One region of the Phyllobacterium sp. SB3 genome, then DNA from elsewhere that is predicted to be linked to it. Evidence: predicted binding sites of a transcription regulator. Region 1 holds the regulator's gene; each other region holds the start of a gene.

Region 1 (4,028 bases):
CCCTGAAATACAAATCCATATATTCCCTTGTTACCGGCTTGACGCTCGGCATCCTGTATTTCCTTGGCGGTCGCAGCCATTTCATCCCAGGTTTTCGGGACCGGTTTCTTGTATTTCTCAAGAAGATCCTTGCGATAGTAAAGCGCGGGTGCGTCCGTATATAACGGTAAAGCTACGAGCTTTCCGTCAACGGTTTGACTTTCAATAATTGAAGGGAAATGCTGATCGACGACGTCTTTCGCCGCTTCAGTCAAGTCGAGGAACTGTTCCGATAGCTGCGGCGCCCAAACCACGTCGGTCTTGTAGACATCAATGTCGGTGTTTCCGGCGGCCAGCCAAAGGCGGTACTGGCCGAAATTGTCCGAGCTGCTGGATGGCATGGCAACAATCGAAACTTTATTTCCAGTCTCTTTCTCAAACCGGTCAAGCTGCTTGCGTAGCTCAGCAGTCTCATTACCGGTCGAGCTGTAAACTATAGAAAGATTTGCCGCGTAGGCACCGGAAGACAGAAGCGCTGCAAGCAGGGCACCTGCAAGAATTGAACTCTTTTTCATAAACCCTCCCAAAAATGTTTGATGGATCGCCAGTGCCGGACGGCAGGTAACCCCAATCGATAAACCCCTCCTCAAGCGCATCAGTGATGAAATTAACCAATCCAAAGCGCTTTGGATGGAAGGTGTCAAAACGCAAATCGATTGTCAATAAATAGTTTATGAACGCCTGTAATCGTACAAATAAAATTGTTCTGATCATTTAAAGCGCTTTGAAGTATGGTTATAGTAAGCTGAGTTAGATGATGGACCGCACAGATCGGAACGTAGTTTGGACATCCGGCATGAAGCTTAAAGAACTTGCTGATAAACTCAGCCTTTCGCAGACGACAGTTAGCCGGGCATTGAACGGCTATCCTGAAGTCAATGAAGCGACGCGCGAGCGGGTCAACAAGGCGGCGTTAAAGTTCGGCTATAGTGCAAATGCAAATGCCCGGCGGCTCGCCATGGGCCGCGTTGGCGCCATCGGCATTATCGTTCCCGCTGAATCAAGCCAGCGTTTCGGACCGCACACAGCCGAGTTTCTTGCCGGCTTGGCAGAACGCCTTGCGCATGACGAAATAGACTTCCTCATCAGTCCTCTCGTCGACAATGATGAAATCTCGGTCTACAAGCGCCTGATTTCCAGCAAGCGCGTCGATGCCATCATTGTCTCTCACCCGTCTCTCGTGGATGAGCGCGTTTCGATGCTGATCGACGCAAAGTTTCCTTTTGTTCTGCATGGACGCACCAATGTCGGCAAACCGCACGCGTGGCTCGACATCGATAATCAGGGCGCGTTTTATCAGGCGGCGAGCCATTTGCTTGATCTCGGGCACCGCCATATCGCCATGATCGATGGCTTGAGGGGGTTCACATTCTCCGAACATCGCGAGCTTGGTTATCGGCAAGCACTTGGCGAACGCGGTATTGAAATAGATTCGCGGTTCATCGTGCATGACCGTTTCTCCGATGAAATCGGCTTCCGCGAAACGCAGCGCCTGCTTGCATGCACACCACAGCCGACGGCTATTATTGCGGGATCAATGATGACTGCTCTGGGCGTCGCTCGTGCCGTACGCAATAATGGCTATCAACTCGGCAAACAGGTGTCGCTCATCACGCATGATGACGTTTTCCCCTATCTCAACGCCAGCAACATGGTGCCATCGATGACCACGACGCGGTCGTCGATGCGGGCTGCGGCCACCCGGATTGCTGAAATGCTCGTGCGCGTGCTTGATGGAGAGCCAGTTGATGACATTCACGAACTTTGGCCGGTGGACCTTATTGTCCGCCAGTCAAGCGGGCCTCCTGTAAGCAGCTAATCGGCGCTTCTCGCCTTTTTCACAACGTTTCGTCTAATTTTTACCGTCGTGTGCTATAAGTGGCTGGTTTATACCAGATATTAATCCTTGTGGAACACAACTGGAACATATAGTGTTTGTTCTGGTTTTGTTTTTCCGATTCCACGCTGAAGGATCGCCCCATGCTCACGCGCAAACAACATGAACTTCTGCTTTTCATTCATGAACGGTTGAAGGAAACGGGTATCCCTCCCTCATTTGATGAGATGAAGGATGCCTTGGATCTCGCATCCAAATCGGGCATCCACCGCCTTATCACAGCGCTGGAGGAACGAGGCTTTATTCGGCGCCTTGCAAATAGGGCCCGGGCCCTGGAAGTGCTCCGCCTTCCGGATTCGATAGCGCCGGGACTGAATGCCCAGCGTAAGTTCTCCCCAAGTGTCATAGAAGGCAGCCTCGGCCGCAATATTGCGCCGCCTCGCCCTCAAGCAAGCTCAGCAGACATCGTTGCTGCAAACATGATCAGTATTCCGGTTATGGGCCGGATTGCTGCCGGTGTGCCTATCGCTGCAATCCAGAACCAGACTCATATGCTGAACCTTCCGCCAGATATGATTGGCAGCGGCGAGCACTATGCACTTGAGGTCAAGGGTGACTCCATGATCGAGGCCGGAATTTTTGATGGCGACACCGTTGTCATAAAACGCGGCGATACAGCCAGCCCCGGTGAAATCGTCGTTGCTCTTGTTGACGATGAGGAAGCAACCTTGAAGCGGTTCCGGCGCAAGGGTGCATCAATTGCACTTGAAGCAGCGAATCCAGCCTATGAAACACGAATTTTTGGACCAGACCGGGTTCAGGTGCAGGGCAAATTGGTCGGCCTGATACGTCGCTATTGAGTTGCGGCATCAGGAGCAGGAATGGGCTCGCTGAAAGAATACGCTCCTGCAGGGCGTTGTTACGAAAGCTGCCAGAGTTCTCCTTTGAGCGCTTGTCAGGAAGATTTCGCGCAGCACGTGAATAATTGCGATAGGTATTCCAGGGTCGATTAGATTGCCCAACAGCATATGTCATCTGGGCAGTTTGCAGGCGGTGTGAAAGTGCATCCGCCGGGTTTTTCGATTCTGAATTATTTTTGGATTGCGAATTGTCGAAGCTTATTTCCATCGCCCCTTTAATTGCCAGATCGCGTTTTGAAATCGTCAATACGCCAGCATCCCGGCACGTAGGGGCTTCGGCTGCATAGGCAAGAATAACAATATCACCTGACATGCATGCATCGGTCATTTTTTCAGGATCGTCCGTATATGCAAGAACCAGTCCTCCCGGCTCCCGTGCGGTGCAAACCCGCTCAAAGCATTCGAATTGCGTGTCGTTGACAGCAAGCCCAGCTCCTACAGGCTTAATGAGTTCATCTGCACCATATCCTTGCTGCCAGTTTTTCAGATGAAATGCGCTTCCCACTGCCCTGTTGATGGCGAGGTTTCCTTCGCTGGTCCTTAGAGCAACGAGTTTGCCGTCTTCTGAAATCATTATGCTCGGCTCGTTCGAATTCCCCATGACAATAAACGCCAATACAAGAAGCGGTAAAGCACACAACCGCAGCCACGTTGAAAGAAACACCAGCAGCAGAAGCGCTGTGGCCAAAAGAATAAGCGTCAACGGGGGCATCAAGCCAAGGTTTCCGCTGGGCGAGTGGGATGCCACAGCTTTTGCGATGATGATGACCAATTCAATACCCTGCCCCATGACAGCGAACGGCAGCCAATCGAGATCGAAAGGCATGGCGAGCAGGCCAAGTACGGCAAACGGCATCACCAGTATTGAGACAACCGGCAATGCCAGTGCGTTTCCAATCAGTCCGAAGGGAGCTGTATTGTTGAAATGATAAGCTGCAAAAATTGCGCTGGCTGTTCCTGCGACGAGCGAAGTCATGGCGATACCACCAACATAGTTCAACGCTCGCGACGGAATTGACCACATCCCGTATCCCGTCCCCTTCCCCCGACGACTTCGCTTTAATTGATACCGAGACCACCAGCCGTAAAAGGCGATAAGCGCTGCCGTCGCTGAGTATGACATCTGAAATCCGGGACCTAAAATTTCATGCGGTGAAATGGCCAAAGTGATACATGCCGCAATAGCAAGATTGCGCATGGAGATCGCCGACCGGTCAACTGTTACCGCCAGC
Region 2 (4,028 bases), on a different contig from region 1:
CACATATCCTTGCCGGTAAGAGGTGGCGGCGAGAATGTCAGATCGGAAATGGGCTGCGTGGGCGAGGTAAAATCACCTTCGATTGCGCCTGACGGCGCTGGTATTTCCTTAACTGGAATGATGGGTTCGCCGGTACGGCGGTCCAGCACGTAAATGTCGCCCTGCTTGGTTGGCCCCACCAGTCCGGGGACAGTTCCATTGGCGGTATTGATATCAACCAGCGTCGGTTGCGAAGGCACATCCATGTCCCAAAGGTCATGATGGACAGTCTGGCGCACCCAGCGCATCTGGCCGGTATTCAAATCAAGAGCGACAATCGATGACGAGAACTTCTCGACATTGGCCGAGCGCCCTGCTCCAAGCTGGTCGGGCGTCTGATTGCCCAGTGGCACATAGAGCAAGCCGAGTTTTTCATCGGCGCTGGAAACAGACCAGCTATTGGGTGAATTGTGCGTGTATGTCTGGCCCTCAGGCAACGGCGTCGTTACATCCGGATTGCCTGAATCCCAGTTCCAGACAAGAGCGCCGGTATTGATGTCAAAGGCACGGATAACGCCGGATTGTTCCTGCGTCGAGTAGTTATCGTTGACCGCACCACCAACAATAATCTTGCCAGCCGCAACAACGGGCGGTGACGTGGAGTAATAATAACCTGCAGGATTGTATGGCATGCCTTTTTCAAGATGCAGCGTGCCCTTATCGGCAAAGGACGGACAGACCTGACCGTTTGCAGCATCCAGCGCAATAAGACGGGCATCGGAAGTCGGCAGATAGACCCTCTCGGCGCACGGCTGTCCCGGTGTTGCAGCAGGATCGGCATAATAGGAAACGCCACGGCAGGTTTGATGCTGACGATCCGGATTCATTCCGGAATTCGAATCGAATTTCCACTTTTCCTTGCCAGTGGCGGCATCGAGCGCGATCGCCCAATTATGCGGTGTACAAATGAACAGCGTATCGCGAACCTTCAGAGGCGTAACCTGATACGTCGTTTCGCCGACATCTTCCGGCAGCTTCACGTCACCTGTCTGGTAGGTCCAGGCAACTTGCAGCTTGTCGACATTGTCCGTGGTTATCTCCTTCAGCGGCGAATAACGCTGGCCGTAGGGCGTGCGCCCATATTGATGCCAGTCGCCAACAGGCATGTTGCCGCCAAGATCGACCGCATCCGAGACGATTTCCTTGCTCAACTCTCCCGTAATCTGAATTGGGTCCTGGCTCATCGAATAACCGGCAACAACCAGCGCGGCCACCACAGCAACGGACAGTGCAGCAGTCGGGCCGCCAGATGTTGAGGTCAAACCTCTTCTTATCCATGGTGTAAGCAGCCAAAGGCCGAGAACCATGATGACACCGCCACGAGGCGCGAGCTGCCACCAATCGAAACCGATTTCCCATATGGCCCAACCGAGCGTGCCTATGACCAGCAACGCGTAAAGCAGCAGCGCGGATGACCGCCTGCGGAACAGGAGCAAGGCAACCACAAGGAACGCGAGTGCGGCGATAATGTAATACCAGCTGCCACCGAGAACCGCGAGCCAGACACCGCCAACACCAAGCGCTGCGCCAATGAGAAGGAAAACAAGTGCCGTGAGAGTGATTGCCATGGGGAGAGTCCCTTTCCAAGCCCAATCAAAACTGATGGTCCTGACATGAGGCAGCGAATGCGCCAGCGGCTGTCAAAACCTTGAAGTCAACGAGTCACTAATTAAAATGGGTAAGCTCATATATCGGGCGACGCAATATGAAGACTTGATATTTCAACCGCACGCTTCAACTGAAAATCGCGCACCAATTGTAATTGTTCTCTTTTTGTATCGCATTTTTCTGGTTTTTCGGTACCGAATCACTACATTGGGTTCAAATGTCTGGATTGCCTGACGATATTCCATTTTTCGACGAACCTGATGTGCCACGCCAGCCTTCGGGAATAGCTGCGCGCGCCATGCAGGCCCGTAGCGCGCCATCCTATCTCAACGGCCTAAACCCGGAACAGCGACTGGCGGTTGAAACAACCGAAGGACCGGTACTCGTCCTGGCAGGGGCAGGCACCGGCAAAACCCGCGTTCTGACCTCGCGTATCGCGCATATCCTGTCTCTGGGCAAAGCCTGGCCAAGCCAGATCCTCGCCGTTACCTTTACCAACAAGGCGGCGCGAGAGATGAAGGAACGCATTGGCGTTCTCGTCGGCGGCGCTGTTGAGGGCATGCCCTGGCTGGGTACGTTCCACTCTATCGGCGTTAAACTTCTGCGTCGTCACGCGGAACTGGTAGGCCTTCGTTCCGACTTCACCATTCTGGATACGGATGATGTCATCCGTCTCATAAAGCAGATCATACAGGCCGAAGGTCTGGACGATAAACGCTGGCCGGCCAAGCAGTTTGCCCTGATGATCGATGGTTGGAAGAACAAGGGTCTTGGACCTTCGGAAATTCCTGAAGGCGACGCACGCTCCTTTGCCAATGGTAAGGGGCGCGAGCTTTATACCGCCTACCAGAACCGCCTGAAGACATTAAACGCCTGCGACTTCGGCGATCTGCTTTGCCATCCGATCCGCATTTTTCGCGCCTATCCCGACATCCTCAAGGAATATCACGCGAAATTCCGCTACATTCTCGTAGACGAGTATCAGGACACCAATACGGCGCAATATATGTGGCTTCGCCTGATCGCGCAGGGCTCGAAGAATGTTTGCTGTGTCGGTGATGATGACCAGTCAATCTATGGCTGGCGCGGGGCGGAAGTCGATAACATCCTGCGGTTTGAGAAAGATTTTCCCGGCGCAGTGGTTATCAGGCTGGAGCGTAATTATCGCTCAACAGCCCATATTCTCGGCACGGCGTCCTATCTCATTTCGCATAATGAGGGACGACTGGGCAAAACGCTTTTTACCGATGCGCCAAATCCGGAAGATACCAAGGTCAATGTTCACGCCGGTTGGGACTCCGAGGAAGAGGCCCGCGCCGTCGGCGAAGAGATTGAGCAAGCTCAGCGCAAAGGCCACAACCTCAACGATATTGCCATTCTCGTACGCGCCTCGTTTCAGATGCGTGAGTTTGAAGATCGTTTTGTCACGCTTGGTCTGAACTACCGCGTTGTCGGCGGCCCGCGCTTCTACGAGCGCATGGAAATTCGCGATGCGCTGGCCTATTTCCGCGTCGTCGCCCAAGGTTCGGATGATCTGGCGCTTGAGCGCATCATTAACAATCCGAAGCGCGGTCTCGGCGAAGCTGCGATAAGACAGGTACATGATTATTCGCGGGCCAAGGACATCAGCATGCTTGATGCAGCCGCGGACCTTGTTGAAACGGAAGAACTGAAGCCCAAGCCGCGTTCCGCTATGCGCGAAGTGGTGGAAAATTTCCGGCGCTGGCAATCGCAGATCGATTCAATCCCCCACACGGAACTGGCCGAGAAAATTCTCGACGAGTCCGGCTATACGGCCATGTGGCAGGCTGATCGTTCCGCCGAAGCTCCCGGACGGCTTGAAAATCTCAAAGAACTTATCCGCTCGATGGAGGAATATGAGTCACTACGTTCGTTCCTTGAGCACGTAGCACTCGTCATGGATGCTGAGCAGAACGAAAATCTTGATGCAGTGAACATCATGACGCTGCATTCAGCAAAAGGTCTGGAGTTTGAAACGGTCATCCTTCCCGGCTGGGAAGAAGGCCTGTTTCCGCATCAGCGCGCGCTGGATGAAGGTGGGCGTTCCGGGTTGGAAGAAGAGCGCCGTCTCGCCTATGTCGGGCTGACGCGCGCCAAGAAAAACCTGCATATATGGTTTGTCTCCAACCGCCGTATTCACGGTCTGTGGCAGTCGACCATTCCTTCCCGCTTTCTCGAAGAACTGCCCGAAGACCATGTGGAAGTCGTCGCCAGCGGCGATAGCTATGGCGGATATGGCGGCCGCGGCAGTTACGGCCAGTCCCGTTTCGACCGTGCCGATCCATTCGAAAATACATATTCCACACCCGGCTGGCAAAGGGCCCAACAAAACCGCTCCGATGCGACCCGCAATAATTGGG
Region 3 (4,028 bases), on a different contig from region 1:
TACTGGATATTCCACAAGCCAATGCATTTTTTATAATGATTTCAAATAGTTCTTCGCGGCGCTTTGCCGTCAGGCGTTTCGAATCATCAAGTCCATCAGGGATTTTCTTGGGGTCAAGAATAACTGCGGCCGCAACCACAGGACCCGCCAGCGGCCCACGGCCTGCCTCATCGATACCGGCAATAAACTGGATACCGGAACGCATCAATTTCCTCTCGCTGGCAAAGTCGGGCTTGTCAGCAGTCAAGGGAAGCAGCAGAGAATCAGAACGTGATCGAGACATCTTGCGGCGACTCTCGCATTCGTCCTGATTCTCTGCAAGTCCCTGAGCAGCCGATGGGGCAAGGCTACTCAAGGTTACCGTCAGGCGGGGATGGGGATCGGGCCTGACGGAAGGGTGTTTCTAAAACAGCGTTAGTTGCTCGCTTCCGGGTGTTGGTGAGAAAAGATCAGTCCGTAGGCGCTTCTTGTTTATATTGATGCCAAGCCGCTTAGCAGCGATCTCAAAACGTCGTCCGATTTGCCATGCATAGGGGCCTTCGCCCCGCATGCGCTTACCCCATTCGGCATCGTAATCCTTGCCGTCGCGCATGGATCGAACCAGTGAAAGAACATGCCGGTAACGATCCGGATAGTTGCGAAGCAGCCATTCCTTGAACAATGGGCTAACTTCCAGCGGCAGTCGAAGCAGGACATACCCAGCCTCCAGCGCACCCATGGCGCGGGCACTGTCAAGGATGCGTTCGATCTCGTGATCGTTCAACCCCGGAATAAGTGGGGCGACCATAACGCCAACCGGAATCCCTGCTTCCGAAAGGCTTCTCAGGGCTTGCAGCCGCCGCGTAGGCGTTGATGCACGCGGCTCCATGGTACGGGCAAGCTTTCCATCCAGTGTCGTGACTGACAGGCAAACCTTGGCAAGACCCTTCTCAGCCATACGGGAGAGGATGTCCTGATCCCGCACGACCAATGCAGATTTCGTAACGATTCCAACAGGATGCTGATGAGCCTCCAGCACCTGAAGAATGTCACGCATGATGCGCCATTTCTTCTCGATGGGTTGATAGGGGTCGGTATTGGTTCCTATGGCAATTGTCTTTGCCGTATATCCGGGCTTGGACAATTCCTTATCCAGCATCTTCGCGGCATCAGGTTTGGCGAAGAGTTTTGACTCAAAATCGAGACCGGCGGACAGCCCCATATAGCTATGTGTCGGGCGGGCAAAGCAGTAGATGCATCCATGCTCGCAACCACGATATGGGTTGATAGACCGGTCAAAACTTATGTCAGGCGAGTCATTACGGGTTATGATCGTACGCGGCTTTTCGAGCTGCACCTCTGTCTTGAATGGCGGGAGATCCTCAATGGTTTCCCAACCATCATCATAGACGTGGCGGCTTTCTGCTTCGAAGCGCCCGGTAGGGTTCATTCCCGCACCGCGCCCGCGTCGGCGCTCTCCATCTATTCGCAAGCCGGCATCTTCGATCAACGCGTTGGCATGTTGTGCTCGGCCGCTTCCGAATGCGGCCTTGTCCGCCTGCACTACAATGTTCATCTGCGTTCTCCTTGCCAAGTACGCCGATTCGGCGGCACTACAACGTGAATCTATTCCTATCAAATTATGAGAACAAATCAAGAACAATTTAGATAAAACGATTGATGGAAATTCTAGTCACATTGATATATTGGCTAGATATGATCTCCGTCCTGATTGAAACCCGGAACTCAGACGAACTGTTGGCCAGAACGCTTGCGGGACTGGTTGGTGGAGCTGTCGAGGGACTTTTGAGTGACGTGATTGTCGTCGATTATGGCTCCTCGGACCAGACTCACCGCGTGGCTGATGCAGCTGGCTGCATCTTCCTTCAGGATCAGACACTGATCGATGGTTTCCGGCGGGCGCGCAGCGAGTGGTTTTTGCTTATAGAACCCGGTGCAAGGCTGCTTGATGGGTGGATTGAGCCCGTCGCTGTCCATGTCGAGCGCGCGCAGGGGCCCGCCTGTTTCACCTGCTCACATGCTCACCGCAAGCCGTTGTTCAACAGGCTTTTCTCGAAGCGTAGCCCTATTGCCGATGGGCTTTTGATCTCCAAGCGGCAAGCGATGGCCTTGCTGAAGCCAGAGAAGAAGGCAGCCGATCTGGCACGCGGTCTCGCAATGAAGCGCCTGCGGGCAGAAATTATTCCGACAGGATAGACTAGGCTTTTCCGGTTCTTTTGAGATGCTCATCGAGACGAGGCATGATCTCGACGAAATTGCAGGGCATGTGGCGATAATCAAGCTGGTACTGGAGAATATTGTCCCAGGCATCCTTGCAGGCCCCGGGCGAGCCCGGTAATGCAAACACGAAAGTAGCGTTTACGACGCCGCCAGTTGCACGGGACTGGATCGTGGAAGTCCCGATCTTGTCATAGGAAATCCTGTGAAAGACTTCGGAAAACCCATCCATTCTCTTCTCGAATATCGGCTCAAGCGCCTCCGGCGTCACATCCCGCCCGGTAAATCCGGTGCCGCCTGTCGTGATGACAACATCAATCTGTTTGTCCTTTGACCAAGCAAGCACGCGCTCGCGAATTTTGATCACATCATCAGTGACAATGGCGCGGTCTGCCAATATATGGCCTGCCGCTGCGATGCGATCGGCTAGCGTTGTGCCTGATTTGTCGTCATCGAGGGTGCGCGTATCCGATACCGTAAGAACCGCAATTTTGACGGGTACGAAAACGCGCTCTTTATGCTGCTCCAAGGTCAGTGTCCTTCTTCAGCGCTATGGGTCTCGATCACGAACCACGATGGATAGGTCTTCCGCAAATGCGAAGCGGCAGCACTAGCTGCCTCATCATTATCGTAAATTGCAAAACAGGTGGCGCCTGATCCGGACATCCGTGCGAGCAGAGGTGAAGTCGAATTCAGAGCGTCTATTGTTTCCACTATCTCGGGTAGAAGCTCGGCCGTTGCAGCAAACAGATGGTTTTTGGTCTGCTCAAGATAAGCGCAAACATCAGCGATATTTTTCAACTCCGGAATGGCTGGTAATCCGGTATTATTCCGCTTTTTCAAGGCGTTGAAAACTTGAGGCGTAGAAATTGCATTGCCATCATTGACGAGAACCATCGGCAGGCGGGGGACGGTGGCAACCTTTTCCAACTCTTCGCCAATGCCTCGGGCAACCACAGGTCTGCCGTGCAGGCACATGGGCACATCTGCACCTAAACTCAGTCCGATATTGTTGAGTCTGGCAGGATCGATACGGATACACCAAAGGGAGACCAGTGCTTTCAAGGTTGAAGCCGCGTCGCTCGAACCTCCGCCGATACCCGAGGCAATTGGCAAGTGTTTATCCAGATTGATGGCGACCGGAAAAGCTTCGTCGGGAAACTCGGCACGCAGCCTGTCCCGCGCCTTCAATACAAGGTTCGAACTGTCGGCGGGAAGCCCATCACCATAGGGGCCGGATAGATGAAATGAATCGGCATTGGCACGTTTAACGGTGATCTTGTCTCCAAAACCGGCAAATACCACAAGGCTGTCCAGAAGATGATATCCATCATCCCGCTGTCCGGTTACGTGAAGTGCCAGATTGATCTTGGCAGGTGCAGTCAGGCTGATCGCTTGATCAAGGCTGTCGAGCATTCCGGTCAGTCTTTACGCAGACGATATTCGCCGGTTTCCGGATCTTGTACCAATGTGCCTTGCGAGCGGTTCTGGACTTCTTTTTCCGCATCGCGAACACGTTTGGATACGCGCTGGGCCTCGCGTTTGAACGAGCGATATCCGTAGTAGGCGGCAATGCCGACAAGGAGGAAAAAGATCAGTTGTGGCATCGTCCATAAACCCCGAATATTTCAAGCGCCGCTATTCTTGCCAATCATAGCACGGCGCTGTGCTCTTGCCAAAATACACAGAAGATTAAAGGCCAAAACGTGACCAAAGCGCCCGTTCTTCCGCCGCATTGACAATACCATCGGCTAGGCCGGCTCCCAATCCTCCAAACTTGATCTCGGCAGAAGGGAGTTTTCGACCAAATA

The links. The regulator LexA, encoded in region 1, represses DNA repair genes until DNA is damaged. The targets are predictions, from matches to a motif close to TGTTCNNNNTGTGTTCNG.
Region 2: ABKW30_RS13585 (UvrD-helicase domain-containing protein) is a predicted target of LexA. The motif match lies at 1,803-1,820, and genes of this name have one in related genera.
Region 3: ABKW30_RS28910 (glycosyl transferase family 2) is a predicted target of LexA. The motif match lies at 1,624-1,641, and genes of this name have one in related genera.

What each region holds. Positions count from the first base shown of each region.
Region 1 covers NZ_JBDYKI010000004.1:539,793-543,820, forward strand. The annotation lists gene ABKW30_RS18065 (ABC transporter substrate-binding protein) at 1-554, opposite strand, end outside; gene ABKW30_RS18070 (substrate-binding domain-containing protein) at 836-1,858, shown strand; gene lexA (transcriptional repressor LexA) at 2,020-2,736, shown strand; partial or broken gene ABKW30_RS18080 (ComEC/Rec2 family competence protein) at 3,464-4,028, opposite strand, start outside.
Region 2 covers NZ_JBDYKI010000003.1:498,771-502,798, reverse strand. The annotation lists gene ABKW30_RS13590 (glucose/quinate/shikimate family membrane-bound PQQ-dependent dehydrogenase) at 1-1,607, opposite strand, end outside; gene ABKW30_RS13585 (UvrD-helicase domain-containing protein) at 1,865-4,028, shown strand, end outside.
Region 3 covers NZ_JBDYKI010000016.1:5,308-9,335, forward strand. The annotation lists gene ABKW30_RS28900 (ribonuclease HII) at 1-283, opposite strand, end outside; gene ABKW30_RS28905 (PA0069 family radical SAM protein) at 404-1,555, opposite strand; gene ABKW30_RS28910 (glycosyl transferase family 2) at 1,660-2,196, shown strand; gene moaB (molybdenum cofactor biosynthesis protein B) at 2,198-2,746, opposite strand; gene ABKW30_RS28920 (4-(cytidine 5'-diphospho)-2-C-methyl-D-erythritol kinase) at 2,749-3,633, opposite strand; gene ABKW30_RS28925 (hypothetical protein) at 3,639-3,824, opposite strand; gene ABKW30_RS28930 (S49 family peptidase) at 3,910-4,028, opposite strand, start outside.